DNA from 2 places in the Novosphingobium oxfordense genome. Region 2 is predicted to be linked to the other one. Evidence: riboswitches for the same ligand, from Rfam matches in the RefSeq annotation. Region 2 holds a riboswitch; the other holds the start of a gene.
What was found. A riboswitch is a leader RNA that binds a small molecule or an ion and turns the genes downstream of it on or off. The one in region 2 is predicted to bind fluoride.
Positions count from the first base shown of each region.

Region 1: another riboswitch for fluoride. It lies ahead of WBP07_RS29395 (voltage-gated chloride channel family protein); the one in region 2 lies ahead of WBP07_RS20775 (universal stress protein).

Region 1 covers NZ_CP147008.1:1,488,829-1,504,103, reverse strand. The annotation lists gene WBP07_RS29420 (efflux RND transporter periplasmic adaptor subunit) at 1-678, opposite strand, end outside; gene WBP07_RS29415 (TolC family protein) at 682-1,959, opposite strand; gene WBP07_RS29410 (hypothetical protein) at 2,031-2,360, opposite strand; gene WBP07_RS29405 (cation transporter) at 2,393-3,043, opposite strand; gene WBP07_RS29400 (helix-turn-helix domain-containing protein) at 3,110-3,502, shown strand; fluoride riboswitch at 3,564-3,640, shown strand; gene WBP07_RS29395 (voltage-gated chloride channel family protein) at 3,665-5,059, shown strand; gene WBP07_RS29390 (cation:proton antiporter) at 5,605-6,909, shown strand; gene WBP07_RS29385 (tryptophan halogenase family protein) at 7,002-8,510, shown strand; gene WBP07_RS29380 (arylsulfatase) at 8,823-10,331, shown strand; gene WBP07_RS29375 (efflux transporter outer membrane subunit) at 10,577-11,980, opposite strand; gene WBP07_RS29370 (efflux RND transporter permease subunit) at 12,105-15,275, opposite strand, start outside.
Region 2 covers NZ_CP147007.1:158,982-174,256, forward strand. The annotation lists gene WBP07_RS20735 (MarR family winged helix-turn-helix transcriptional regulator) at 1-259, opposite strand, end outside; gene WBP07_RS20740 (Dyp-type peroxidase) at 400-1,359, opposite strand; gene WBP07_RS20745 (hypothetical protein) at 1,875-2,138, opposite strand; gene WBP07_RS20750 (plasmid stabilization protein) at 2,595-2,885, shown strand; gene WBP07_RS20755 (SDR family oxidoreductase) at 3,785-4,678, shown strand; gene WBP07_RS20760 (hypothetical protein) at 4,941-5,294, shown strand; gene WBP07_RS20765 (ATP-dependent DNA ligase) at 5,313-6,680, shown strand; gene WBP07_RS20770 (GFA family protein) at 6,686-7,078, shown strand; fluoride riboswitch at 7,836-7,897, shown strand; gene WBP07_RS20775 (universal stress protein) at 7,956-8,777, shown strand; fluoride riboswitch at 8,918-8,977, shown strand; gene eno (phosphopyruvate hydratase) at 9,330-10,616, shown strand; gene WBP07_RS20785 (hypothetical protein) at 10,999-11,217, shown strand; gene WBP07_RS20790 (alpha/beta hydrolase family protein) at 11,551-12,861, opposite strand; gene WBP07_RS20795 (MarR family winged helix-turn-helix transcriptional regulator) at 12,922-13,434, shown strand; gene WBP07_RS20800 (O-acetylhomoserine aminocarboxypropyltransferase/cysteine synthase family protein) at 13,818-15,116, opposite strand.

The DNA.
Region 1 (15,275 bases), on a different replicon from region 2:
GCTCGACAGGTCGGCGACCCGATAGAGTTCGGCATTGGCATCGACAGTCTGGCCCAACACGACACTGCGCGCGATGACTTGCCCGGAGATCGGCGCGGTGATGCCGAGGCGGTTGAGGCCGCCGCCGCCAACGCCAGCTGCCGAGACTTGTCCCTGCGCCTGGTTGTAGGCGATGCGCGCTTCCGTCGCAGCCGTGCGGGCGGCGATCAGGTCCTGTTCGGGCGAGACCCGCTGGGCGAACAGGCGCTGCTCGCGCACCAGGTTCGAGTTCGCAAGTGCCAGACGCGCGCGGCTCGCTTCGACTTCGCCCTTCAGCATCGCTGCTTCCCGGCTCTCGATCACTGCCAGCGTCTGCCCGCGTCCGACCGATTGGCCAAGGTTATAGGGAAGCGCCACCACGCGCCCGCCGATTGCCGCGGAGACGACCTGCGTGCCCTGCGGATCGCCTTCGATGGTGGCCGGGAGTTCGAGAGTGCCGGAGCCGCCCATGGTCGGCCGTCCGATCTGGATACCGGCTGAAGCAATCTGCTCCTGCGACAGCGTGATCTTGCCTTCATCGGCGTGAGCGGCTTCGCCCGCCGCCTTTTCTTCCTTGGACGCCCCATCCTGCGAGTTGCCGCAGGCGGCAAGCGCGAGCGACAGCGGGAGGACGGCGTAAATGAACGTATTGCGATTCATGGATCAGTTTTCCCCCTGAGGCGCGACGACGGGCGCGGTCAGGCGCTCCAGCTGTGCGCGGGCATTCTGGTAAGCTGCGAGTGCATCGATGGCGGCCATGCGGGTCTCGGCAAGCGTGCGTTCGGCATCGAGCAGGTCGAGCTGCCCGAACTTGCCTTCGCGGTAGCCGATGCGGGCGATCCTGGCGGCTTCCTGCGCGGCAGCGAGCGCCGGCCCATTGGCGGCACGCGCGGTCGTGGCGGCATTGTCGACCTGGACTTGCGCGTCTGTAATCGCCTGCTCGACATCGAGCGCCGTCACCCGGCGCTGCGCCTCGACCCGCGATCGCTCCGCCACAGCCTGCGCAACGGCAGCCTTCCCGGAATTGAACACCGGGATCGGTATCGAGATCGAGAAGACCGCCGCGAAGTCATTGGTGGCTTCCAATCGGCGCAGGCCCGGCCCCACCTGAAGGTCGGGCACGCGCTGCGAGCGGGCGAGCCGGATATCGGCATCGGCAACCGCCAGATTCGCGTCGGCGGCGGCGAGCGCCAGCGTTCCCGCACTCGCAGCTTCGCGAGGGCCATAGTCGCCAGCGGCAGGAAGACGATCGAGCAGGCCCCTGTCCAACGATCTGGCAATCGGCCCGCCTATCCGTCTGGCCAAATTGACCCGCGCTGCGTCAGCGAGGCGCGATGCACGCTCCAGGCCGGCCTCGGCATTGACCCGGGCAACGTCGGCGCGTTGTTCCTCTATGGGCGATGCCCGTCCGGCCAGGACCCGCACTTGCGCGGCTTTCAAGGCATCGCGGGCGATCTGCACCTGATTGCGCTGGGTTGCCACCCGTCGCTCAGCGGCAACGGCCTCGACATAGAGCTGCGTGACCTGCAACCGCACATCGACTTGTGCGATCGCGGCTTCCAGCGCGGCCCGATCCAGTTGCGCCTTGGCGACCGCGACCCGGGCCCCACGCTTGCCACCCAGTTCGATGGGAAGGCTGAGGCCGACCGTTGTCTCTGCCTGATCGAAACCGGAATAAGGCCCGGTGCCGACCACGTTCTCGACCTGCGTCTGCATGGTCGGGTTGGGGCGTAGCCCCGCAACCTTGCGCGCCGCAGCGGCAGCGTCGATGCCGGCATGCGCGGCATCCAGGGCAGGCGCGCTGCCCCCGGCCGCTGCAACCGCATCCTCCAGCGTAAATAGTGCAGCGGGCTGAGCCGCAGCCGGCGCTGCAATCTCTTGCGCCTGCGCGACGACGGCGCACGACGTTGCAGCCAGCAAGGCTGCCATGATCCTGTACATGAAATCTATCCTGATTGATGGGCGTGGGGCCGCGCGCGCCGAAGCGCGAGGTCAGCGGCCAACGGCGTCAATCAGGCGATTGGAGGGCGCAGATCCGGACCGGAAATCCAGCGACCAAGCGCGTCGGCCCGCGCAGCCGGCAAAGGCTGGGTCAGCATATCGGAGAGTTCGGGAACCATATCCCGTGCCGGCAGGAACGAAGCACCGCCGTGGCAGCCCGCATGATGATGCGGCGCGCCCTTGTCCGCATCGCCGGGCGATTGATCGGCGTCGCCTTCGCTATGGACGTAGCCAGAGCACTCGACGATGACGCTGCCCGAAAGCTCCTGGGCATGAATGGCCGATGTCGCCATGAATGACGACAGCAGCATCAGGATCAGCGCGAGGCCCCAGCGAGACATGGCAATTGCCGTACGGGATCGGAGGCCGGATGTCACCTCAAGGTTCCACCCGCAGCAGGAGGCGAAGCGCGCCAGACAAGAATGGCCTCACCCAGCACTCGCCAGGCTGAACGCAGAAAGATCACGGCGATGACGCCCCCAATCGCGATGTCGGGCCATGCGGTTCCACTGAGTGCGACCAGCCCGCCCGCCGCCAGCACACCGACATTCGCGGCGACATCATTGCGCGAGCACTCAAAGGTGCTCGACATGTTCACGTTGGCCTTGCGGAAACGCCAAAGCAGCGCAAGGCATGTCACATTGGCCACAAGAGCCAACCCGCCGAACGCCAGCATCAGCGACGAAGAAGGTGGCACCCCATGCGCGATCTTGTTCGCGATTGCGACGATCACCGCCAGGCCGAAGGCCAGGATGATCAGCCCCTTGGCGATCGCGGCTCCTGCCTCCCAGCGCGCTCCGCGATGCAGGGCGTGGAGGCTGAGCGCATAGACGATCGCATCGCCCAACATATCGACCGAATTGGCCATCAAGGCCGATGATCGCGCCACAAGGCCGCCGCCGAATTCGAAGAAGAACATGGCGAAATTGATCACCATGACGACGATCAGGACGCGGCGCTGGTCCTTCTTCCCGGCCAGTTGTGCAAGCGTATCGCCCTTCTTCGAGCAACAGTCATGAGCCATGATTCGCATCCGACAATCTGAATATGGCTTGGACTGATGCACCCTGAAGCCGCTATAGGGTCAAGCATGAAAATCGGCGATCTTGCGAAATTGACCGACACTCGCGTCGAAACGATCCGCTTTTACGAGAAGGAGGGGCTTATCCCCGAGCCTTCCCGGACGGCAGGCAATTACAGGATCTACAATGCGGTCCATCTCAACCGGCTCTCGTTCGTCCGGCGATCGCGCGATCTGGGCTTTTCGTTGGCGCAAGTGCGGATCCTGCTTGCACTTGCCGACGATTCCGAAGCCTCCTGCGCCGAAGTAGACGCCATCACTGCCGCGAACATTGCCGAGATCGACCGCAAAATGACCGATCTTGCCAAATTGCGTGCTGAACTGGTGCGCAAACTGGACTGCTGTTCCGGCACGACCATTGGCGATTGCCGCATCATCGAAGCCTTGGCGCCTGAGGCCTGAGTAAATTATGCTTGGAGCTTCCGGAAGGCCCGTTGACGGCCAAGCTTCGAGCCGACATATGCCTCCGCACGGCGATGGATTTCCGCCGGGCTGTCTGGCCGAACCGCCCTCGCAAGGGCCGATGATTCCTACCTGACGCTGCTAGCCAGCAATGGAGGAATTGTGCGCGCGATATTTTTTAATCTGTTCACCCAGTTCAACTTGGCGGCGTCTATGCGCGATCGCCAAGATCACGCAATGTCCGTGGCCCGATGGACGCTGCTGCTGATACCGATGGCTGCAATAGTCGGAACATTGTGCGCGGCGTTCCTATGGAGCCTTGATGCCGCGACACGTGCACGGTTCGACCACCCCTCACTACTGTACTTCCTTCCGGTTGGTGGAGCGACCATCGCCTGGCTTTACGACCGCGTCGGCCGCTCCGTGGAGGCGGGCAATAATCTGATTGTCGAGCAAATCCATGAACCTGGTGGCGGCATCCCGCTGCGCATGGCCCCGCTCGTCTTTATCGGCACTATCGCAACACATCTGTTCGGTGGATCCGCCGGACGCGAGGGTACTGCCGTGCAGCTTGGCGGCAGCATTGCCAGCGCAATTGCAAGTCTGGTCAGGCTTGATCCGCCTAGCATGCGGATCCTGCTAATGGCGGGTGTCGCGGCGGGTTTCGGCGCGGTTTTCGGAACGCCGCTGGCAGGTGCAGTCTTCGCGCTGGAGGTTCTGGCGATCGGGCGAACCGAATATGCCGGGATCATGCCCTGCTTGCTTTCGGCACTCGTGGGCGACTGGACGTGCCATGCTTGGGGCATTCATCATACAGTTTACCACATTGGCTATGTGACGCCCGACTCCGCCAGGCTTCTCGTTGAGCCCCTGCTGGTAGCCAAGGCGGCCATGGCAGGCGTCGCCTTCGGGCTCGTCGGCCATGTGTTTGCAGAAGCCAATCACGCGCTGGGCGGCTTCTTGAAGCGCAGCTTTCCCTATGGCCCGAGCCGTGCCGGGTTGGGCGGTATCATGGTGATCCTGCTCGTCTGGATCGTGGGGACGCGCGCCTACCTTGGCCTTGGCGTCTGGTCCGTCATCCCGGGCGATCCCACGATAGCAGGCTTCTTTACTGGCCCCGTCGATCGATGGAGTTGGGCGCTCAAACTGCTTTTCACCGTCGTGACCCTTAGCGCGGGCTTCAAGGGCGGCGAAGTGACGCCGTTGTTCTTCATTGGGGCAGCGCTTGGCAATGCACTGGGCTGGCTGCTGGGGGCACCGCTTGACCTGTTTGCGGCACTCGGCTTCGTCGCGGTGTTCGCGGGGGCCGCCAATACGCCGCTCGCCTGCACGATCATGGGCATTGAGTTGTTCGGCCGGACCCACGCGGTCCCGCTCGCGGTCGCGTGCTTCGTTGCCTACATCTGTTCGGGACATAACGGCATATACCTCTCGCAACGCATCGCTGTTCCGAAAAGAGCCGCAGGAACGCACTTCACGCCGGAAACCCTGCGCACCGCGCGCGCGCGACGGAGCGACATTCGCCATCAATCGTCGAAAGATGCTGCCGGGGTGTAACATTGATCCCCCAAGCACAAAGTCACGTTCCCCAAGATCGGCAGGATCCGCGTCTCCATGAACCCGCGGACAAGCCGGCGCATGCGCCGAGCAGTTTATGGCTCCCAGAGCCTCTTTATCGTGCGCTGGTCATGCAGGCGAAGAAAGACAGCGACATGGACGCAGTCGCCCGTGAAACGCGATGCGCTGATGATCTCTTCTGACAGGTGCGGAACGTTCGTCCGGGTACAAACGAGCGCAAAGCGGGCAACGTTTCGTGAAGAATTTCCAGTTCCAGTCCAGCGTCTCGGGACGCGGCCGATTCCCTATCGTCAAATTGCTCTCACGACCGTCTCAGCGGGACCCAAATTCACGAATATGACATCGCAATCAATCGCTGAAATCCTTGGGTTGTGGCGCATTGGCAACATTACAAAGCCTACAGACGAAATTCGCTTTCGAGATTGTCACCCAAGCAAGAAACTACTTGCGACAATGTGTGCGGCGGTCTCATTTCGCGTCCGCACACCGCACCGAGAAAGGGCGGGTGCTAAGGAGAGTGGCGGATGAGTCCTGCGGAACTGAGCGTTGCGTTTTTCTTGCAGATGTTCGTGATTGTGGCCGCATGCCGGGCAACGGGCTGGCTCTTGAAACGATACTTTGATCAACCTCAGGTCATCGGTGAAATGATCGCCGGCATTCTGCTCGGCCCCTCGCTGCTCGGACTTGTCGCGCCGGATATCCAGCATTTACTGTTCCCGAACGAAACCAAATCCGTGCTCTACGTCGGAGCGCAGCTGGGCGTTGGCCTCTACATGTTTCTGGTCGGGCTCGGTTTCCGCACCGACCATTTCCGACTTAACGCCCGCAGCGCCGTCGCGGTGTCACTCTCAGGTATGGCCGCGCCTTTTCTGGTCGCCGTCGCGATGACGCCATGGCTGTTCAACCTAAACTTGTTCGGTCCGCAGGTCAGCGCGTTCCAGGCGACACTGTTCATGGGCGCTGCGATCTCGATCACCGCTTTCCCCGTTCTCGCCCGCATCATTCAGGAGCGCGGCCTTTCGCGTACGCCGCTCGGCTCGCTGTCGCTTTCCGCTGGCGCAATTGACGATGTGGGCGCCTGGACGGTGCTTGCGATCGTGCTCGCGAGCTTTGGCGGTGGTACCGCAGTGGCGCTGAAAGCCGTACTCGGCGGGGGGCTCTTCGCGCTGTTCATGCTGACCGCCGGGCCGCGCCTGCTGGCGCCGCTCTCCCGCTGGGCCGAGCGGGAAGGCCGCATCACGCCGCCCCTGCTCGCCACGATCGTCGCGCTATTCATGCTCTGTGCCTGGGCGATGGACGCGGCGGGCCTCCATTCGGTGTTCGGTGGCTTCCTGCTGGGCGTAGCAATGCCGCGCGGATTGCTGAGCCGCGAACTGAAGAACCAAATGGAGCCTTTCACACTGGCTCTGCTGGTACCGATGTTCTTCACCTTTTCCGGCCTCAACACGCAGCTTACGCTGGTAAACAGCGTTGCCTTGGTAGGCGTCGCGCTGGTCATCCTGGCTGGCTCCATCATCGCCAAAGGCGCGGCCTGCTGGGCAGCGGCCCGACTGACCGGACAGGACAACCCCACCGCGCTCGCCGTCGGCGCGTTGATGAACGCGCGCGGGCTGATGGAGCTGATAATCATCAACATCGGCCTGCAAAAGGGCATCATCGGCCCCGCGCTGTTCTCCATGCTTGTCGTCATGGCGCTGGTGACGACGCTGATGGCCTCTCCACTGTTCGAAGTCGTCTATGGCCGTCGCGCCCGGGCCAGCGGTGCGTTGGGCGCACTGAACGAGGATCAGGATGAACTGGCGGATCGTCCCGCCTCATCCGCCATCTGACACAGACACCTGGCCGACCGCGCGCCCCGTCGGGTTCGGCGTTTCCAATATCGTACAATGCGGCGCGAACGCCGGCATCATGGGAAATGAGCATGCAGCAGGATCCGGCATCGGACCGTGTGGTAAAGCGAGTCGTGGTAGCAGGGGGCGGCACCGCCGGATGGGTCACTGCGACGGCCTTGGTGCGTCATCTCGGACCGCTGATCGACGTTACGCTCATCGAATCGGAAGAAATCTCGACCGTTGGCGTGGGCGAGTCCACCGTGCCGACCTTCAAGAGCTTCCATGATCTGATGGGAATCAAGGAAGACCAGTTCATGGCCGCCGCACAGGCGACCTTCAAGCTGGGGATCGAGTTTCGGAACTGGGGCCGGATTGGCGATCGCTACATCCACCCGTTCGGAACGATCGGCACACGCGCGTCCTGGATGGCGGAATTCCATCACTTCTGGCTGCACGCCCAATCGCGCGGATTTGGTGGTGAACTGGGCGAATATTGCCTGGAATGGGTGGCGGGCGAGGCCAATCGCATGTCGGTGCACGCCGCGCCGAACATGGGCTATGCCTACCACGTCGATGCCACGCGCTATGCCCGTTTCCTGCGCGCCATTGCCGAACCCGCCGGCGTGAAGCGGGTCGAAGGGAAGATTCGTCATATCGATCTCCACCCCGAAAGCGGCTTCATCGATGCGTTGACATTGGAAACAGGCGAACGGATCGAAGGCGATCTCTTCGTCGACTGCACCGGTTTCCGTTCCCTCCTGCTGGGCCAGGCCCTGGGTGTGGAATTCGATGATTGGGGTCGTTGGATCACCACCAACAGCGCCGTAGCCGTACAGTCGAAATCATCCTACCCGCCCCAGCCCTACACCGGCGCCTACGCGCACGAGGCAGGCTGGCGTTGGAAAATTCCGCTGCAGCACCGCGAAGGCAACGGCCTTGTGTTCTGCAACGAGTTCATGTCGGACGACGAAGCGCGGGCCAAGCTTCTGGCGGAGATCGACGGCGAACCGACCATCGAGCCATGGCTGCTACGCTTCAAGACCGGGATGCGCAAAAGGAGCTGGTTCCGCAATTGCGTCGGCTTGGGGCTTGCCGGCGGTTTTATCGAGCCGCTGGAATCGACCAGCATCCATCTGATGATGGCAGCCGTCACCCGGCTGATCCAGGATTTCCCTTTCAACGGCTGCAACGAAGCGCTGATCCATCATTTCAACGAGAAGTCGCGGCTGGAATTCGAATCCATCCGGGATTTCATCATCCTGCACTACCACGTTACCGAGCGGGACGATTCCGACTTCTGGCGCCGTTGCCGCACCATGGACATTCCGGATTCACTCAAGGAGCGCCTGGAAATCTGGCGCGACGATGCCCGTGCCTTCAAGCTGGAGGATGAACTGTTCCGCGTCGACAGCTGGACTTCGGTATTGTTGGGCCAACGCATGAATCCGCTTGGCTACCACCGCCTCGCAGAAATGATGCCTGACGTCGCATTGCGGAGCCATCTCGATCGAATGCGCTCCGAAATCTCCGAAATCGCAGCCAGCATGCCGACGCATCCGGACTTTCTAAAATCCTATTGTCCGGCTGATCCACTCTGATCGCCGTCGCAGCAGGCGAGATGTCGATCCGCGTTGGAGGGAGCCCATGCGGGCGGCGGCAAGCCAATTGTACCGCTGTTGGTCTGGAAACGGACAATCGGGCAGCGGGACGGAATGCGGCAATTGGGCCGGCTGCTGAAACGCAGCCTCCAGGCCGACTTGCTATACTACCTGGAACGGTCAAAGGCTTGCGGCTGTGGGCGCCCCGCTTCTCGGTAGCATAACCAGGATTTTTCCGGGTTTGCCCCGATCTGCGGGGTCAGAAATTGGCTGGTACGATCCCTCCTTCCGTGTCGGATTCAGGAGAAGATCATGCCGAACGGCAAGCCCAATATCCTGTTCATCATGTCGGACGATATCGGCTGGTTCAACATCAGCTGCAATAACAACGGCATCATGGGTTATCGCACGCCCAACATCGACCGGATCGCGAAGGAAGGGGCAAACTTCACCGATTTCTATGGCCAACAAAGCTGCACTGCCGGCCGTGCCGCCTTCATCACCGGGCAATCCCCGATCCGCACCGGGCTTACCAAAGTCGGCCTGCCCGGTGCCAAGCTCGGCCTGGGCGCAGACGATCCGTCCATCGCACAGTTTCTGAAGAATCTCGGTTACGCGACCGGCCAGTTCGGCAAGAACCATCTGGGCGACCGCAACGAGCATTTGCCGACCGTACATGGCTTCGACGAATTCTTCGGCAACCTCTATCACCTCAATGCCGAGGAGGAGCCCGAGAATCCCGACTATCCCAAGGATCCTGAATTCCGGAAAAAATACGGCCCGCGCGGCGTGCTCAAATGCAAGGCCAGCGAGACCGACGACGCCACCGAAGACCCCCAGTTCGGCCGCGTTGGCAAGCAGGTGATTGAAAACACCGGCCCACTGGACACCAAGCGAATGCAGACGGTGGATGAGGAATTCCTGGGCGCGGCGCTCGATTTCATGGACCGGCAGGCCAAGGCCGATCAACCGTTCTTCTGCTACATGAACACCACGCGCATGCATGTGTGGACGCATCTCAAGCCGGAATCAGAGGGCAAGACCGGCTTGGGGCTCTATCCCGACGGCATGGTGGAACTTGATGGCTACGTCGGCCAATTGCTTGCCAAGCTGGAAGACCTCGGCATCGCCGATGACACTGTGGTCGTGTTCACCACCGACAATGGTGCCGAAGTCATGTCCTGGCCCGATGGCGGCGCGACGCCGTTCCGGGGCGAGAAGGACACCAATTGGGAAGGCGGCTGGCGGGTGCCCTGCGTAATCCGCTGGCCCGGCGTGATCGAACCCGGCCAGCTGATCAACGACATTGCATCGTTGCAGGACTTCATCCCCACTTTTGCAGCAGCCGCGGGCGAGCCCGACCTGGTTGCCAAAGTGAAGCAGGGCTACAAGATCGGCGAGAAGACCTTCAAGGTTCACCTCGATGGCTACAACCTGCTGCCGTTCCTGTCGGGCAAGGAAAAATGCCCGCGCGAAGGCTTCCTGTATTGGAGCGACGACGGCGACCTGCTCGCAATCCGGGTCAACAAGTACAAGATCCATTTCCAGGAGCAGCGCAACTCCGGCGGCATAAGCGTCTGGCGCGAACCCTTCGCGCAGATGCGGGTCCCGAAGATGTTCGACCTCCGCTCCGACCCATTCGAACGTGGGGACGAAAGCTTCCTCTACGACAAATGGACTGCGGACCGCATCTTCCTGCAAGTGCCGGTGCAAGCGATCGTCTACGAATGGCTTGAGAGCTTCAAGGAATTCCCCCCGCGCGCAAAGGCGGCGAGCTTTACGGTCGATCAGGTGGTCGAGGCGCTGATGCCTAAGAGTTGATGCGGCGCTGGCCGAAGCGAGGCGGGGGCAAAATTGCGATGAGGGTGTGGAAGATTCAGGGAAAGCCAGTCACGGTCCGAGCCACTCCCCGACGCTCGGACTAGCCTCAAGGTCCATCGGCTGCTGGCAAGGATCGCCGCCGATGAGACCGGGCCGACGCTCAACGAGCCATGCTCGGGTCAGCCGCGGTGCGAGCGCCGGGCTATGGGAGCCAGGCCCACGCACCGTCTGCTCCTCATCGGCCGTCAACCACCAACGGCCGCTCCGCCCAGGCTCTCGTCCGCGCCGATCGCGCTGTAGACGGTGACGCGGTTAGTGAGGTCGGCCAAGACCGTCGCGATCCGGGTCTGCTGATAGGCATAGAGCGAGCGCTGGGCGACCAGCACGTTGAGCGAAGTTTCGGTGCCTGCGCGATATTGCGCATCGGCAAGATCGTAGCTTTTCTGCGCCGCCGTCACCAGCCGATCCTGCGCGGCGCGTTGCTCGGTAATGGTGCCGCGCCGGGCCAGCGCATCGGCCACATCCTTGAAGGCGGACTGCACCGTCGCCCGGTAGGTGGCAAGGTAATAGTCGCGCTGCGCCTTGGCATATTCCAGGTTGCCCTTGTTGGTGCCGCCCAGGATCGGCAGGCTGGCGCTGGCCGTGCCGCTGGCGAGAGACGCCCCGCCGGTGAACAGGCTGCCCAGCGCAGTGCTGGCCAGCCCGAGCGCGGTGGTCAATGAAATCGTCGGGAAGAAGGCCGCGCGGGCGGCACCGATCTGGGCGTAAGTGCCCTTCAGCTGGTGCTCCGCCTCCACCACGTCAGGGCGGCGCTGCAGCACTTCGGATGACAGGCCGGCCGGTACTTGTCCGATCCGCGCGTCCAGTTCGGTGAGCGAGGCAGGAAGCAGACCATCTTCCACCGGGCCGCCGACCAGCAGTTCCAACGCATTGCGATCCTGCGCCACCAGCGTCGTCTGCGATGCCACGTCGGAATTGGCCTGTTCCAGCACCGTCTGTGCCGAGGCGAGATCCCCCGCAGCGGCGAGCCCGGATTTGAGCAGGCTTTGCGTCAGGTCGACCGATCGCTGCCCACTGGCGCGCGTGCGTTCGGCCAGGGCGAGCAGGTCGCGGTCGGAAGCAAGCGTGACATAGGCCGTGGCGACATTGGCCACCAGCGTCAGCCGCGCGGAGCGGTAGCCGGATTCGGTCGAGAGGTAGGTCTCCATCGCCTCCCGGCTCTGGTTCTTCAGGCGGCCGAACAGGTCGAGTTCGAAGGAACTGAAGCCGGCGTTGGCATCGTAGGTCTGCGTATCGGCTTGCGAGGACTTGAGCCCGCGCGTGCCCACCGCGCTCGCGTTCGCGGCCAGCGTGGGCAACTGGTACGACCGCTCGACATGATACTGTGCCCGTGCGGAGGCGACATTGGCAAGGCTGGCCTGAAGGTTCTGGTTGTTCGCCAGTGCCCGCTCGATCACGGTCTGAAGGCGCGGATCGGCGAACAGCGTGCGCCAAGGCATGCCGGCTTCTGCGGATGCCGCCGGGGCATAGGCGGCGCCCTGCGGCCATTCGGCCGGGGCAGCGGCTGCGGGCTGGACGTACTTGGGTGCCAGATTGCAGCCCGACAGGGCCGTGGCGGCAATCAGGAGCGGGATCAGGGTGCGGCGCATCGGCATGGTCCTCGATGAAGGTGCCCGAGGCCCCGATCGATGGCGGATCGACAGGGCCCCGGGCTCACCGGCGCAGGAGGGTGCGATATTCTCCGCGCCGATGAATGGGGGTGAGAGAAGGCGCTCAGGCCTCTCCCTCGGATGGGGTGCCCGGAACTTCGGCATGGGGTTCATGCCGCAGGTTCCGGGCCTCATCGGCGTCGCCTCCTCGGTGGAAGAGCCTGGCAACGACGACGAAGAACATCGGCACGTAGAAGATCGCCAGCATCGTTGCGGTCAGCATGCCGCCAAGAACGGCGGTGCCGATGGCGATGCGCCCTTGCGCACCCGCGCCGGTTGCGATGGCGAGCGGGACGACGCCGGCCATGAAGGCGATCGACGTCATCATGATCGGCCGCAGGCGCACGCGGGCTGCTTCCAATGCGGCGTGGAGCATGTCCTTCCCGTCCCGCCAGGATTGTTCGGCAAACTCCACGATCAGGATCGCGTTCTTGGCGGCAAGGCCGATCGTGGTGAGCAGGCCGACCTGGAAGTAGATGTCGTTCTCCAGCCCGCGTGCGGCCACCGCGATCACCGCGCCGATCACACCCAGCGGGATGACGAGCAGCACCGCCAGCGGCACCGACCAGCTTTCGTACAGCGCAGCAAGGCACAGGAACACCACCGCGATCGACAGGGCATAGAGGTAGACCGCCTGTCCGCTCGACTGGTTCTGCTGGTAGGACAGATCGCTCCAGGCGTAGCTGGTGCCGGGCGCGATCTTCTGCTGGAGCGCAACCATCTCCTTCATCGCATCGCCGGAGCTGTAGCCCGAACCGGCATCGCCCTGGATCGTGTAGGACGAGCGGCCATTGAAGCGAGAGAGGCTGTTCGGGCCGGTTTCCCAACCCATCGTCGTGAAGGCGGAGAACGGAACCATCTTGCTGGTGCCGTCGCCATTGGTGCCCGCAGTCGAGCGGACGAACCACTTGTCGAGGTCGCTAGGCAGCATGCGCGCTTCCGCCTCGCCCTGCACATAGACCTTCTTCACGCGGCCACGATCGATGAAGTCGTTGACATACGTACCGCCCCAGGCCGTGCTCAAGGTATCGGTGGCATTGGCCACGGACAGGCCGAGCACGGAGAGCTTGGCATCATCGAAATGCACGTCGAACTGCGGCGTATCCGGCAGAGTCGAAGCGCGGACTTGCGAGAGCTTCGGGTCCTGATTGGCGGCGGCGATCAGCTTGTCACGCAGCGCGACGAATTTCTCGCGGTCCATGTTGGTCGAGTTGAGCAGTTGGAAAGTGAAGCCGTTCGACTGGCCAAGGCCCTGGATCGAAGGCGGCGTCATCACGAAGACCTGCGCGTCGCGGATCTTCGACAGCTTGGCCATGATCCGCCCGGTAATGGCATTGGCGCTCTTGCTGGAATCCTTGCGCTCATCGAACGGGGCGAGGTTGGCGAAGCCCATGCCCGCATTCTGGCCCGAACCGTTGAAGCTGAAGCCGCCAACGGTGAAGCGGATCGGCACGTTGCTGCCTTCGGACTGGAACGCCTCCTCGATCTGCGCGCGCACCTTGTCGGTCCGTTCGGAGGTCGCGCCGGCGGGAAGCTGGTAGACGACCATGACCTGGCCCTGATCCTCGGTCGGCAGGAAGCCGGTGGGCAGGCGTGTGAAGATCACCACGAGCGCGACGATCACCAGTCCGTAGACCACCAGCCAGATGCGGCGGCGGGCGATCAGCTTCTCGGTCGCATCGACATAGCGGCCGGTCATGCGATCGAACCAGCGGTTGAAGCCGCCGAACCAGCCGTCCAGCCGGTGCTTGAGACGCAGCACCGCGCCGCGCAGGCCGGTAGCAGGCGCCTGATCGGCATCCACACGCTCGCGCGGCTTCAGCAAAGTGGAGCACAGTGCGGGGGAGAGGATCAGCGCGGTCAGCACCGAAAGCCCCATGGCCGAAACGATGGTGACCGAGAACTGGCGATAGATGACGCCGGTCGAGCCGCCGAAGAAGGCCATCGGCAGCAGCACCGCCGAGAGCACCAGCGCGATGCCGACGAGCGCGGAACCGATCTCGTCCATCGAGCGGACCGTGGCGCGATATGGCGACAGACCATCCTCGTGCATCAGGCGCTCGACATTCTCGACCACGACGATGGCGTCATCGACCAGCAGGCCGATGGCCAGCACCATGGCGAACAGCGTCAGCGTATTGATGGAGTAGCCCAGCACCGCCAGGATGCCGAACGTGCCCAACAGCACCACCGGCACGGCAATCGCCGGCACCAGCGTGGCGCGCCAGCTTTGCAGGAAGGCGTACATCACCAGCACGACCAGCACGATGGCGATCACCAGCGTCTCGATCACTTCCTGGATCGACAGCTTCACGAAATCGCTGGTGTCGCGCGGATAGGCGATCTTGTAGCCCTCGGGCAGGTCTTTCGACAGTTCGGCAACACGCGCCTTCACGGCGGCGACCGTCTTCAGCGCATCCGCGCCCGATGCCAGTTCGATGCCGATGCCCGCGCCCGGATGGCCGTTCATGCGGGCGGACATCATGTAGCTTTCCTGCCCCATCTCCACCTGCGCGACGTCGGACAGGCGGACAACCGAACCGTCGGTCAGTGTCTTGACGACGATCTGGCGGAACTGCTCGGCAGTCTGCAGGCGCGACTTGGCCTTGACCACAGCGTTGAGCATCTGGCCCTTCACCAGCGGCTCCGCGCCCAGCTGGCCGGCGGAAAGGTCCACGTTCTGTGCGGTGATGGCGCTTTCCACGTCGGACGGGATCAACTGCCGCGCCATCAGCTTGGCCGGATCGAGCCAGATGCGCATCGCATATTGCGAACCCAGCACGCGCACCCCGCCAACGCCGTTCACGCGGGCCAGATCGTCCTGAAAGTTGGAGACAAGGTAGTCGGCAACGTCGCTGTCGGTCGTCTTGTCGCTCTGGTCATAGAGCGCGACCACCAGCAGCATGTCCGAGCTGGATTTGGTGACTGTCAGCCCCTGTTGCTGAACCTGGGTCGGCAGGCGCGAATTGGCCTGCTGCACCTTGTTCTGCACTTGCACTTGCGCCACGTCCGGGTCGGTGCCCTTGGCGAATGTCGCGGTGACGGAAGCGGAGCCGGAACTGTCCGAACTCGACGAGAAGTAGAGCAGGTTGTCGATGCCGGTCAGCTGCTGTTCGATCACCTGGGTGACCGAATTCTCCAGCGTCTGCGCCGAAGCGCCCGGATAGGTGGCGCTGACGGTGACGGAAGGCGGCGCAACGTCGGGATACTGCGCGACAGGAAGGCTCATGATGCC
Region 2 (15,275 bases):
AAGCGGAGACCGTAGCCGCGCCATGATTTTCAAGGTGGTGCAAGACGGCAACCTGCGAGGGCTTCAGGTCGCCTGCATCGGAATTATCGTGAAGGCGCCGCTTTAGCTGCCGAGCGAAAAGCCGAAGCTCTTGTGCGAGCGTGTCGGCAGACAAGAATTCGCTTCTGTTTCCACTTGAGAACATGATGCCATGTACGGCATGGCCAGCTACCTGTGAAGGTATCTTCCTAAATTGCCGAAATAAAAGGTTGGCAGACATCACATCGCGCAATTCCCCATGTTGATCCCGCTTGGGCAAGTCTGAGCTCGGAGCTTGCCCAGGAATGCGCCGAAGGCATGGGGCCGGCCGGCGCCCGGCGTATGCCCGTAAGAGGCCTGCGAGGCGCTTTGAACTTGAAGTCAGCCTTCACAGAGTTGGGTCAGTACGCGGCGTGACGGGACAAAGAACGTCGTGCCGGTCTTCGGTGTCGAGAAATCCAGCAGGCGGTCGTAGCTGCCGGGCGGATCGCCAACGAACATTCGCTCAAGCATTTTCTCGATTACCCATAGGCGACGCGAATAGCCAATGAAGTAAGTGCCGAACTCGCCGCGCGCCGGGCTGCCGAAGGGCATGTTGTCACGCAGAATGTCGTGCTCGACGCCATATTCGTCAACGATCGTCGCCAGCGATTTGTGCGACTTGCGCGGGGCTTCATCGTCGTCGATCTCGACATTGTCGACGATGGTGCGGCCGATGATAGCTTGCTGCTCAATGGGGCCAATGGCGCCCCATGCCGCCAGATCGTGCAGATATTTCTGCACCACGACGTAGCTTCCCCCGGTGAAATCGGGATCTTCGTCGCCGACCAGCGCCGCTTCGGAGATGTCGCTTCCGGCAGGATTGGCAGTACCGTCGACGAAGCCGAGCAGATCCCGCGCGTCGAAGTAGCGAAAGCCTGAAACCGCATCGACGATGCTGACGGCTTCGCCGAGTGCAGACAGCAGCAGCCGTTCGAACTCGAAGCAGAGGTCAACGCGCTCTGCCCGAATGTGGAACAGGATGTCCCCCGGCGTCGCCGGCGCGTGGTGGACCGGTCCTTCGACCGGCTTGAACGGATGCAGTTCGGCGGGCAGTGCATCGTTCGTCAAACGGCGCCACAAGTCGTGTCCGAACCCGACGACGCAGGACAGGCGTCCGGACAGGTCGCGGAAGCCGACTGTCTTGATAAGGTCGTCGATGGAAGCTACCGTCTCGCGCACCTTGGCGATCGCGGCGTTATCGTTGTGCGCGGTGACGACGAGGAAGACCGCCGATTGGGACAGTGGCGCCTCCACGCTCTGTGCGTCGATCGGCACGCGTTCCCATGTCTGCCCGCTCATTGCTCGCCCCTCACTTTTTGTGGTGTCCTTCCTTTCTTCAATAGCAGGCAAAAGGCGAACGTCACGCTGCCTTGTCGTGTACGAATGGCCTCGCGCCTTGAGAACGGGCCGTTTCTCGGCTCTTGACGCGGCGTCATGGCTCTGGCGTTCGGTTGGCGAACTCGGCCTTCTGCATGAGGCGGAAAAAATCCGGCAATCTCCCGGCACTTTGTATCGCAGAGGAGGCCAGTTTTGGATCATCGGCAGGATAGGGCGACTTGAAACTTGGAGCTGCCGTTCGACGTCGCCTTTCAGCCAGCGCGATGTCCAGCCTCGGGTGATCGGGGCGCCCGGATCGCTCGGGCAAGATTCCTGCTTGTTGGAGGACATCGGCGGCGTGGAAACGGCCGGCATTCAAAATTGCCTACCTGCGGGCAGGGTCTCGCAGGCGGGCCCAAAAGCCTGCCAGCTGTCCGAATTTGCAGTTGTACACGCCTCGCCGTCTTCGCTCAGGCGGTCGCATGCCGTTTGATGTGCTAACCGTCTACTTCGGGGGCGTAAGTTGCCGGGAACTCGGGAAAGGGAGTTTCTCCTCCCTCTGTACCATAGCCTTCGGTGGTGTGGCCTTTGACCACATCGACGAGCATGACCGGGCCCGAGTTGGTCCAAGAGTGCCCTATCCTGTCGACCTTGTACCAACCGTCTCTCAATTGAATGAGTTCGCCGGCAGAGGGGGCTCGAAGGAACGGCGTATTGGTTGCAATCTGCTTGCCTGCAAGAAAGATGTTCACATTGTCCATCGGCTGCTCTCCAGTGAGCTGACAATTCTCCCGCGTGACGCTGCCTTGCAAACTCATTCGAACCCGCAGCGTTCCCGTAAGGACCAAAAGCTGTAGGCTTGGGTGGGACGTTTTCATCGGGTTCGCTGGCGCGCCAGGCTTGAGACGCGCTTCACGTCCCCTACCAGATGCCGACAAGATCAGAGGGAAATTTCACGATGCGGTGGGCAAGGAATGACTCACACCCTAATCCTACGGAATGCCGACGGGGAGCCTGGGCCTTACCCGCCAATATCCGGCGTTCTACATGGAAGGGAGGCTGCAAAGCTGCGGTCAGAGCCTTTTTGTGAATTGAAGGGATCTCACCGAGGCCGCCCTCCGCTGGCGGGAAGAAATGGCCCGCAAAACTGGAACGATGAAGCGACAGATCGGTTTTCGGTAATGACGCGGAGGGTGGATGCTATAAGGAGGCTGACGATGCCGCGAGGCGACAAGTCGAGTTATACCGATAAGCAGAAGCGCCAGGCCGAACATATCGAAGAAGGTTACGAAGACCGGGGCGTTAGTCACAAGGAGGCCGAAAGCCGCGCCTGGGCGACAGTCAACAAGGAATCGGGCGGCGGCAAAAAGTCTGGCTCCGGCCGCGGCGAGAAGGAAAATCACGCCTCTTCGCGCAAAGGCGGACAAAAGAGTGCCTCAGGCCAGAGCCATGCGAAGCGCTCTGCTGCTGCGAAAAAGGGTTGGGAAACCCGGCGAAAGCACGGCTGATGTCGATTCACAAGATGCTCCAACTCCATCCCGATGGAGGAGCCAGCTTTAATGAACTGCTTGCGACAGCAGCGCGTCATGCCATGTTCTGCGCGCAAATGTGCGCTAGCTGCGCGGACGCCTGCGTTGCCGAACCAATGGATATGGCGCAATGCATCCGGGCCTGTACTGATTGTTCCGATGTCTGCGCGGCATGCGAACGGCTTGCGGTGCGTCGCACCGGTGAGAATGTCCTGGCGCTCCGGCTCATGCTCGAGACTTGCGCGCGAATTTGCGAACTCTGTGCTGGGGAATGCGAGCGCCACGATCATGGTCACTGCAAGCTTTGCGCTGAAATGTGCCGCGAGTGCGCCGCTGACTGCCGGGCGGCGCTGCCAACCCTTGGCTGAACCGTGGCTACCGGCTGGAAAGTCGGTTTCCGTGCTAGCCGGCATCTGCTGGTGCGCCTCGTCTCGATAACAGCTGCTATCGGCGGGCGGACTTGTTCAGTCAGATCAAGTCGACCTTGCTATGCTTGGCATCATAGCGGCGAGGAAATGTGAGAGGTGATCGCAAATGAGCGGAGGCTGGGCGATATCCGCGGGCTGCCTCGCCGGGTTTCGACAACCATGATCCTCGCCACCGGTTCGAGTAATTATCTCTCATCGCAAGGCGGGCAACGCAGGGGTCACGCCACTTTGTAATTGCGTTCCTCGCATCGCCTTTTTCCGGTGCGGTGCGCGTCTGGTTGTAGTGACGCGCTTTCAGATTGTGCAAGACCTCAGCATTCAGCTCAAATGAGACTGTCCTGCATGATCGAACTTTCGACTTCGGCTTGGAACCGGATCGCCTCTTTCTTCTTAAGTTCCTGTATCCACCGGCTCTCAAGGGCCGTGCAGATAAATCAGACAGGAGCTCCCATGGCTGACCGACTTGCGCTGCAAGACCCCCGAACACAGTATCCGAAACCGCCTTTTCCCGAGCAGCCACAGGGCGCGCCCGGTATTGCCGGTGAAATGGATCCCAAGCCCGATCACGGTGAAGAAAGCTATGTCGGCACGGGGAAGCTCAAAGGCCGCAGGGCTTTGATTACCGGCGGCGACTCGGGCATCGGACGTGCTGCGGCAATCGCCTACGCGCGCGAAGGTGCTGACGTTGCGATCTCCTATCTTGCCTCTGAGGAGACCGACGCACAGGAAGTCGTTGCCCTGATCGAGGCAGAAGGCCGCAAAGCTATCGCGCTACCCGGCGACATCACCGACGAAGCATGGAGCAGGCAACTGGTCGAAGAGGCGGTCAGCGGACTGGGGGGTCTTGATATCCTCGTCGTCAATGCCGGTCGGCAGCAGTTTCGCGAAGATATCGGCGCAGTCAGTTCGGAGGATTTCGACAGGACGCTCAAGACCAACCTCTATGCGCTTCACTGGATCGCGCAGGCCGCAGTGCCTCATCTGCCTGCAGGCGCGTCCGTTATCACCACAGCTTCGGTGCAGGCTTACGAGCCTTCCGATATCCTGCTGGATTACGCCACGACCAAGGCGGGCATCGTCGCTTATACCAAGGCGCTTGCCAAACAGCTTATTAAAAAGGGCGTCCGTGCGAACGTAGTGGCACCCGGTCCGTTCTGGACGGTGCTTCAGCCAAGTGGTGGGCAGCCTCAGGAGAAGGTCAAGGAGTTCGGCCAACAAAGTCAGTTTGGACGTCCGGGTCAGCCTGTGGAGATAGCCCCGGTCTACGTGCTCCTCGCCTCGCAGGAAGGTAGTTACATCACTGGCGAGGTCTACGGAGTTACTGGCGGGGCTGGCGTCGCCTGATGCCAAGTATCCGTCTCCGCAATCCGCAATCCGTGGGACAGGGCTTGAATTCCAGCCGGATCCCAGCGTGTCCGGCAAGGAACCGTGCGGGGCATATTTGATGAGTGGGCCCCAGGTCTGATCGGCAATCACGATTGCATCAGGCTTGCGGAGGCGCGTAATCGCGCCGGGCTGACCCGCCTTCATTCGTGGCCGGCGGGAACGCTCCTGCCTGCGGAGGGGTTTGGCTTGTATGATCGATTGGCCCTCTCCACCACCACAAATGGCAGACGTGCCAAAGCACGGCGGTCACATGAGCCGCTATCCGGTTACACCCGATGGTCGCTATTTCATCGTGGGGGGGCGCCTTTGGCGCATGTCCGATCCGCGCCTTACGGCGGCGGCGCGCAAAGCATTGGTCAGCGAGCTTATGGCCGCACGACGGGCGGTAAATACCGCGCGCCGAAAGGCAGATCGCAGTGCGGAGGACGCAGCTCACGCCAACGTGGACAGGGCAAAGCGAGCGCTGGGCGAGCGGGGGCCGGCGTGGTGGAATGATGGCGCGCCTGACCTCAATCGCCGCATGGCGCACACCACTCCCTATGCGCGGTGGTATGCTGGCCTCGCCGATGCCTGATTGTGGAGTCACATCATCGTGATCGAGCGCTCTACGTATTTGCAGCGCGATACCGTCAGGCCTCTCGTAAAGCCGCCGGTCGTCCCGATGGAGGCCCTTCTGGTAGGAGACCTTCCGCAACCACCAGGCTGGTGTTATGAACCCAAGTGGGACGGGTTCCGGGCGCTCATCGAGCGCAAAGGCGAAAGTATCGAAATCTGGTCAAAGTCCGGCAAGCCGCTGGGGCGCTACTTCCCGGAAGTGGTGGATGCCATTTCCACGATCCGAAACGAGCGACTGCTTCTCGACGGCGAGCTGGTCGTTCCGATGGGCAATCACCTTTCATTTGCGGCATTACAGGCGCGCCTTCATCCAGCAGCCTCGCGCATAGCCCGGCTTTCCCGAGAGACGCCGGCGCAGGTCATCCTCTTCGATTGCCTTGGTAAGGACGACGAGGACATGCGCGCAGCGCCGTTCAGTGAACGCCGCGCTGCCCTCGAAGCGCTCCATTCAAACCTTGGTCGAAGCGATGTCATATTGTCGCCACTGACGACCATCCCTGGCGAGGCTCAACGATGGCTCGCGGCGAGCGGAGGTGCGCTCGACGGGGTCATAGCCAAGCAAAGTGATCTGCCTTACCTCCCGGGCCAGCGAGCAATGCGCAAAGTCAAGCAGCGCCGCACTGCCGACTGCGTTGTGGGGGGCTATCGCAAAGACGCGAAAGGACGCGTCGCCTCACTTCTTCTCGGTCTCTACGTTGTTCAAGGAAGGCTCGATCTTGTCGGTTTCACGTCAGCTTTCCGGGCGACTGAGAGAGTTGCGCTGGCAACGAAGGTCAAGGCGCATGAAGGCGGCCCCGGCTTCACTGGGCGTGCACCAGGCGGGCCAAGCCGCTGGAACCCGGACAAGAGCGGCCATTATGTCGCGCTGAAGCACGAACTGGTCGCGGAGGTTGTTTACGATCAGGTAACCTCCGGTCGGTTCCGTCATGGCACCAAGCTGCTTCGTTGGCGTCCCGACAAGGCGCCCTGCCAATGTACCGGCGATCAATTGATCCGCGAAGTGAAGCCCGCCGAACTGATTGAACTGGGTCGCCGGCGGCTGACCATCAACGGAAGTGGGGAACCGAGCCTTCGTGCCAGCCGTTTCAGGAACGAAGAGCGAACGAGGGATGAGCACATGGCTGAAGAATTACGCAATCCTAAACTTGACGAACATCCCCGATCGAACACCGAAAAAGATCCGGCCGACTGGGTCTCGGGCGATGATCCCATGACGGGCGCGCAGGCTTCATACCTCACTACTCTGTGCGAAGAGGCGGGCGAAGACTTGCCGCCCCGGGACCTTACCAAGGCGGAGGCTTCCCAGCGGATCGACGCACTGCGGGCCAAGCTTGGTCGCGACTGACGGAGATGGATCAGGTAACTGGCGGATGCCTGTGCGGATTGGTCCGCATAACGGCGGTCGGCAAGCCGTACCGCGTGGGGATTTGCCACTGCCTCGACTGCCGCAAGCATCATGGGGCACTGTTCTTTGCCGCCGCTATCTTCCCACAGGGGGCCGTCAGCGTCGCCGGCACGACCAGCAACTACAACGGCCGGCATTTCTGCCCTCGTTGCGGATCATCGGTATTCGCGCGGTACCGCGATGAGGTGGAGGTACATCTCGGCGCTCTCGATGCACCGGACCGATTTGCCCCATCATACGAGAACTGGACGGTTCGCCGCGAAGCCTGGTTGCCCGCTTTTCCCCTCGATCACAGCTATGCACGCGATCGTGAAAGTCGCGGCAGATCCGATCGCTGAACGCTTGCCGGCGCCCCCGGGACAGCGTCCCCTCACTCCTTTCCATGTCGGGTGCCGGCCTTGCGGCAGACGACGCGGTTTTGTCGTTGACAATAGTACCCGTAACCATCGCAGTCCGCGCCCGCCCGAACGCGGCGATGCTCTCCAGATTGCGGGCGGCATCAACCTGCCTTGCAGCAACGCCTGTACAATCTCTTTTCGGACCATGGAATTCAAGCGGAGAACTGCCTAGTGCCCCGCCGCTCCGGTAATCTCAGGGGGCCGGTGAGGAAAGGTAGCCGGGCGGTGTTTTCGCAGGCGAAGGGTGAATGCATCATGGAATGCCATCGCGTAATCACAAGCATTACGGCTGTACCGATCACCGCCGCGTGATGAAACTTGGTGTCGAAGTCAGCAATCCAGGAAGATGTGTGTCAAACTGACCGACCCGTGCGATGTGCGGGAACGCTCTGCGCGGGCCACTGAGATCTGCTCTCCATCCAGGTCCTCGTATACATATACGTGTGACATTGACCATCGACCCAAGGGGGGTGACAGCGAAGACACAACTGCGCGGGAACTGGCGGCAGAAACCGAGTGATTTCGTCGGAGGCGTAGTGATTTGCCTTCTACGCAAATCCGCGGGCGCTGCCGACGAAGACAACGGCCTGTCTCATTCTTGCAGCCCTCGGCCCCGCTGCGCAGCGATGCGTAAAATGAGCTGCGATCCAGTACGCCTTGCGTAGCGGATAGGTTGCAATCAGGCCGGGTTTGTATATTTTGAAGCGGGGATGGAGTTCCCCTTGAACCGCCGAAAAGGCTGATAACTCCTACTGAGTACCTTTGGGGTGCGGGTAGGAAGAAGTGCCCGCTCCTGCATCACAAGAGGAGAGGGCCTGTGACCACCAAACTGCTTGCCGTCATAGCAGAGGCTGCGACTGCGCCAGCTTGTCTTGACGCTGCTGAAGCTGCCGGTCACGCGATCCGTGACGCTTCGATTGAAGCGCTTCATGTGGTGGTCGATCCGGCCAATCTGATCACCGCGCCAGAAGAAATTGCAATCCAGAGCTTACGCGATCGATACGAAGGGACGGCGAGGGAACGAGAGGCTGAAACACATGCGGCCTATCAGTCATGGATAAACGATCATCCCGATGCCGATATACCGCTGCGTTGGAAGGAGCGTTTCGGTTCCGAAGAGCAAAACCTCGAAAGCGAGGCACGGATATTCGATGTGCTCGTACTGGCCCGGCCGACGAATATGGACGGAGGCGACGCCCTGCATGCAGCATTTCGCAGGGTGCGCCATCCCTTCTTCCTTGTCCCTTCGAAATGGCGGTTCAACTACCGGCAAAGCTTTGCAGAACACATCGTAGTGGCATGGAATGAAACAGGGCCGTGCCGCAAAGCCTTGGTAGGTGCTCTGCCCTGGTTGCGCGTCGCGAGAAAAGTCACGCTGCTTCGGATTGCGAAAAGTCCGGAACTCGCTGGATCCGCCGAAGATCTGCTCGACCTGCATGGCATCCACTATGGTGTCCATCTTGTTCAACGGGACAGCCATAGTCTAGGTGACCAGATCGTGAGCGAGGCACGCTGTCTCGGTGCGGATCTGCTTGTGATGGGCGCTTATCGCCGCAACGAGTTTATAGAATGGCTCTTGGGTGGGACGACGCGCCATGCCCTTGCTTGTTGTGATCTTCCGTTGTTTCTCGCACATTGAGAACCGGGCTCGCTCGATACGCCAGCTGCGGGCGTTCTTGCCATCGACGATCAGGAAACTCCGCGTTGCCGTTATCCAATGGAGCGATGACCGCTTGAGATGGTTGACCTCGAAGGGCTCCCCGAGCGGGGCCACGTACATCGTTGAATGGGGATGGAGTCCCCTATAACCGCCCAACGGTTGATGACCCCTACCGCGATAGCGCGGCGGAGTGTGTCGTGGCCGTGCGGGCTGCCCCTGCAGCCTGAGAGCGGCGCACGCCGTGCGATCTACCGCGACGCGGAGGCAGGCTGATGATTCATGTGCGGGCTTTCTTAAGATGTCCGGCCGTCGCCAGATGGAGCGAAGGTTCGATGGCATCGTCTCGGTCGGCGTATTCGAGCACGGTGGGGGCGCGAGCCATTCGACTGCGCGCTGTGGATGGCGCTCGACGGCCTCACCGCAGCGCAAGTCGCGAACTTCAACCTTCTTGCGGGCCTACGATCCACTACACATCGAGCGAGACGACAGCCATCGTCGGCCGCTCGGTTCTTGCCTGACCGGAGGTAGCTCATGTCCACTAGTACTCGCATCGCCAATCTCCACGCCCGCGAAATCCTCGACTCGCGCGGCAACCCCACGCTTGCCGTCACGCTCGTCCTCGAGAGCGGCTTGGAAGCGGGCGCCGCCGTTCCCTCCGGCGCATCAACCGGCACCAATGAGGCGGTCGAACTGCGCGATGGCGATCTTGCCCGCTACGGCGGAAAAGGCGTTCTGGCAGCCATCAGGGGGGTCGAAGGCCCAATCGCCTCCGTCCTTCGGGGGCATGATGTTTGCGATCAGGTCGCGCTCGATCACGCGATGATCGCCCTCGATGGAACGCCGAACAAGGGCCGCCTCGGTGCCAACGCAATTCTCGGGGTCTCGATGGCGGCGGCGCGTGCGGCTTCGGTCGTGGAGGGTGTGCCGCTCTACCAGCAACTCGGCGGGGAGGAGGCCTGCCTGCTTCCAATGCCGTCGATGAATGTCCTCAACGGGGGCAAGCACGCCGACAGCGGCCTCGATTTTCAGGAGTTCATGATTGTGCCCCTTGGCGCGCCGACCTTTGCCGAGGCGCTTCGCTACGGGGCGGAAACCTACGCGGCGATCCGGTCGATCTTGCACAAAGGGGGCTTCAAGACGGCCGTGGGCGATGAAGGGGGATTCGCCCCTGCACTAGAAAACAATGAGGCGGCCTGCGAGCTGATAGTCGAAGCGATAGAGGCGGCGGGCTACAGGCCCGGCGAGGACATAGCGATCGCGCTCGATCCCGCCGCGTCATCCTTTGGCGAAGGCGGGATCTACAATCTCGCGCGGGCGGGCCAGGGCCGCCTTGATCGCACCGCCATGCTCGCGCTCTATGGCCGCTGGATCAACAGCTATCCGATCGTCTCTATCGAGGACGGCTTTGCGGAGGATGATTGGCAAGGCTTTACCGAGCTGACAGCCGCGCAGGGCCAGCGCATTCAGGTGATGGGCGACGATATCACCGTCACCAATCCGAACTTCATTCAAAATGCGATCGACCTCAAGGCGATGAATGCGGTCCTGATCAAGCTCAACCAGATCGGAACGGTCACCGAGACGGTCGAGGCGGTCGCCCTGTGCCGCAAGGTCGGGTGGCGGACAATGGTCTCGCACCGTTCGGGCGAAACCAATGACGACTTCATTGCCGACTTTGCGGTGGCCTGTCGGGCGGGGCAGATGAAGTGCGGCGCGCCGTGCCGAGGCGAACGCCTCGCAAAATATAACCGGGTGCTCGACATTGAACGTGCGCTGGGCAAGCGCGCAATTTTCACCAACCCCTTCGCCAACGCATGAAAGGAGAGCAAAGGGAAAACCATGAAACTCGTTCTGTTCCCGCGCGGCCAAGAGTATTGCGCAGCCGCCCTTGCGGGGCAGAACGGAAGGGCCGCTGACCGATTTCGGCCGAGGAGGCCGCAACCACGACGGTCCGGATGCCGCGGCAACCGGAGCGGGAAAGCCAACCCGGCAAAGCAAATATCTGGCAGATACCATTCCTGTCCCGGCTTTTAATCGGCCCCTCAGGCGGTGAGGATTGCTTTGCGTGAAGTAGGAGCGGTGTATCGGCGCATACCATGGAATTCTCCAATCGCCGACAGATCGCGGATAAAGATGCGGACAGCGCCGCACGCGTGCCATATGAGTTAGCACCATGGGTGCATACTAAGGGAGTAAGGCCATGATTCGCAAGATGATCGCTGCTGTAGCAATCGTAGGTATGCTGGGCGCGACGCCCGCTCTCGCGGCGAACAGTTGCCGCGATGCCAAGGGCAAATTCGTCAAGTGCCCGAACTCAGCCGCCGCGAAGAGCGGGTCTGCCTCGATTGCCAAAGGAAAAGATGGCAAGTGCCGTTACACCGCAGGTCCCAACAAGGGCAAGTTCGCCAAGTGCCCGTGAGATGACGCGGTGCAGGCATGGTGCTCGGCACCATGCCTGCAGATCCGCGCTCTTATGCGTCCTCACATCCGGTCGCGTGCGATCGTGATCGAGCCCTGTTTGAGGAAAGTCTTAGGCGCGTCGCAGCTTCAGCGCTGATCTCATAGCCAAACCAAGCCAAATCCTTCGAGCGTCTTTGGACGCTGCGTGGCTCACTGTGTCGTCGGCGTTCGCTCACCGACAACCTGACGTGTTTTGCCCTGCCGACGACAGTTGGATGGCGATAGTGCAAGGGCTTTGGGCTCTTCCTGCGCTGCGGACACCGGCTTGAGCCTTCGTTTTTGATAGCGATCTCTATTCGTCTGCTGTCCGAGGCGGATTCACGAGTCTTGCACCATAGTTTCGGCGGACGCGGCCTGTCATAACGAAGTCCCGCATCATCCCGAAGTAGCCGTCAGGAGCGCGGGTGGACAGCCGCGTACCGTCGGGGGCGAGCTCGTATCTGTACATGCCGTGATCTGTGCCGGGAAAAACCGCAGTGGTAATAGGGCGCCCGGATTGAGCTAGCGCGGACAGGCGATGTTCGGTTTCGTTACTGGGCGCAGTTTCATCGTCTTGCGCCAACAACCACAATTGCGGTACGGTCAGGTTGCGCAGTACCGGCAGAGGATCGTAGTAGATTGAAATGTTCGGGGCCAGTGACGGGCCTTCGCGGCGCAATTGTCCTTCCGGCATGTCGAGGATAATGCCAACAGCGCTTCCGCGCACATCGTGGAACCAGGCTTCGCTGCCGTAGCGCGCGCGAACTTTCGACAGTTGGTCGTAACCCGATTGGAAGTTGCTATCGATCAGCGTCTCCACAGTCCGGGAAATTTCCATGGCTTTGGAAACTTCCTCCGGACCGTAGCCGCGGCGGGTCAATTGCGCAGTGATTAACTCATGCTCCGCGTCTGCGACGGATACCGCAAGGCCGAAGCTGACGATGACGAAGTCGACAGGTTCTATCCGCGCAGCCAATGGCGCCACCCATCCACCCTGGCTTGCGCCTTGATAGCCGACGCGGGAGATGCGATCGCCGCCTAACTTCCTCGCGGCGTGCAGCGCGGCAATCGCATCAGTCGCCAGAGTTGCATAGTCTTGCGTATATTGTCCGCTCGAGGCACCGGTACCGCGCTTGTCATATACGAAAGCGCCGATCCCCGAAGCAGGAAACATCCTTTGCATGGAGTACGACTGAAGCGCCGAAGAATGTTCCGCTCCATGTACAAGGATAACAAGCGGTACCCGCTGTTTACCTTTGGGCATCACTAGGCGTCCGGCCAACACTGCACCATTTACCTCGAACGTGGTGTCGGTCACATCGAAGGCAATGCGATTGCCGCGGCGCCTATTGAAGATCATCTGATGGCGCGCGCAATCGAAGGACAACTCATTTCCGTCGGGCCGTCCGGTCCAGCCCAATGTGCTCTTCCAGCGGGCATTGTGCATTTCAGTCAACTCGCCGGTCGTACCGTCCGGTCGCCGCCATCGGAGATGATCGCCCTCGCCGGCCGCGATATCGACAATCGTGCCATCTGAAAGGAGGTAGCTGCCAACCGCACAATTTTCCGCTGGAGGTGCAGCGCCCGTGAGGATGAGCAGGATGGGCAGGATCAAGGATTTCATCGCCGTTTCCCCGAAACAAAGCTGGCAGCCGGCTGCTTTTTATGTAAAGCTTTACGCATTATGTCAAACAGCGATCTTGAACCTGCGCCAGCTGAGGATTTCATTCGCCAGCAGGGACCGGCCTATCTCGCCCATCTCCTGCGGCGCCTCGCAGACGAACTCATCCGCGGCGGCAGCCAATGGTATCCCGAAGTCGGCGTAACAGCACCGCCCAGAACGACCTCCACCTTGCTGGCACTAGACGAGCGAGGGGCGCTGGGCGTGACCGAGCTTGCCTCGTTGTTAAGTCAATCTCATCCGCTGATCATCGATTGGTGCCGGCAGCTAACGGCGCTTGGCTTTATCGAAACACAGGCAAACTCCCGGGATCGACGGCGTTCGATTATCGCTCTTACCGATGCCGGGCACAGCGAAGTACAGCGGCTACGAAAGGCGCTTGTGATCATGGAACGTGCATCCTGTGTGCTTATGGAAGAACAAGGATCTGATGTTTTCCAAAATCTCTGGCGCATGGAGGACGGGCTCCGGCAGACGAGGTTTGTAGACAGGTTACGCCAAGCCGCGCAGGCTTAGCCGCGGTAGGACAAGGGGCTCAGCTGCACTGCGCCGCACGATACGATCCTCGCATCGATTCATCGAGAGGCTTGCCCGATCAAATCTTCCCTGGGATGGCGTTTCGTGGTCGCGCACAGGTTACGAGGAAATGCCCAACATAAGCCTTTGTAGAAAAGCCTGTTCGCAGGGACGGTTCGTGTCCGGCCCGTGTCCCGCATAGCGGATTCGTATACTCCGCTCGCTGTGTTGTGGTCTCGACCGGCAGATCGCTGTCCCCCCGTCGCTCCTTTGAGACAACGGATGCGCGACGGGGAGATGGCCATCCAGTCACCGAGAATGTCCTCCTTTGAAGAGGAATTCCCGGCGCCGATCGGTCAACGATCTTGTTCGGAGCGGGTCGCTTATGCGGCGGCCTTGTCCAAGGCCTGTTCCAGATCGTTCAAAATATCGTCGATGTGCTCCAGCCCGATCGATAGCCGTATATAGCCCGGGGAAACGCCCGTGGCTGTCTGTTCTTCGGCGCAGAGCTGTGAATGCGTGGTGGATGCCGGATGGATCGCCAAGCTGCGGGCATCGCCGATGTTGGCGACATGATAGAAGAGTTCGAGCGCATCGATGAAACGTCGTCCAGCGTCGGCCCCGCCAGCGAGTTCGAAGCCGAGCAGCCCCCCAAACCCTCCCGTCAGGACTGCGGCTGCACGTTCCGCTTGCTGTCCGGTTTGAAGTGAGGGGTGAATGACGCTCAGGACATCGCTGCGTGCTTGCAGGAATGAAGCCACTTTCACAGCATTCTCGCAATGACGTACAATGCGCAGCGGCAGGGTTTCCAATCCCTGAAGAATCTGGAATGCATTGAAGGGCGAAAGCGCAGCGCCTAGATCGCGCAGCAGAACCGTCCTGGCACGCAAAACATAGGCGATCGGCCCCAGCGGCTTGGCCGCCTCGCTCCAGATTGTGCCGTGATAACTGGGATCGGGTGTATTGAGCAGCGGCTGACGTTGCGGAAATGCGCTCCAGTCGAAATTGCCGCCCTCGACGATCATACCGCCGATTGAGGTCCCGTGCCCGCCGATGTACTTTGTCGTCGAATAGACGACTATCGCGGCACCGTGGTCGAAGGGACGGGCGATCAGGGGGGCGGCGGTGTTGTCCACGATCAGAGGAATGCCCATCGGCCGCCCGAGTGCTGCGATATCTCCGATCGGACATACAATCAGTTTGGGATTGGGGAGGGTCTCCACGTACCAGGCTCGGGTTCGCTCGTCGCTGGCATTGGCAAACGCCTGCGGATCGGCTGGATCCACAAAGCGAACTTCGATCCCCATGTCTCTCAGGGTATTGGCGAAGAGGTTCCATGTTCCGCCATAGAGGTCGGTTCCGCTCACGATATTATCACCCGCGCGCGCCAGATTTTGCACGGCAAAGGCCGAGGCAGCTTGCCCTGACGCCACTGCAAGCGCCGCTGCGCCGCCTTCCAGCGCAGCGATGCGTTGCTCGAGGATGTCCGTTGTTGGGTTGCCGAGGCGGGTATAGATATTGCCCAGTTCCCTCAACGCAAACAGATTGGCGGCATGATCGGCATCGCGGAACTGGTAAGAGGTCGTCTGGTAGATTGGCGGTGCTACCGCGCCCGTGGCAGGATCGGCACGCCAGCCAGCGTGCAGGGCAAGGGTTTCCGGGCGAAGCCTGCGTTCCGTCATTCGTTCATCCTCTTTTTGGTTCTCAAACATCACATGTATGTCGTGCCTACTGGCGGGCGTTTCGGCAGAGCCGTCTCGACATTTTCGTTGCCCTCTTTTCCTGCGTACTCAAGGCTAATCGAGAGTGGCTGTAATCCGGAAGATTCGCGGCAACAACGA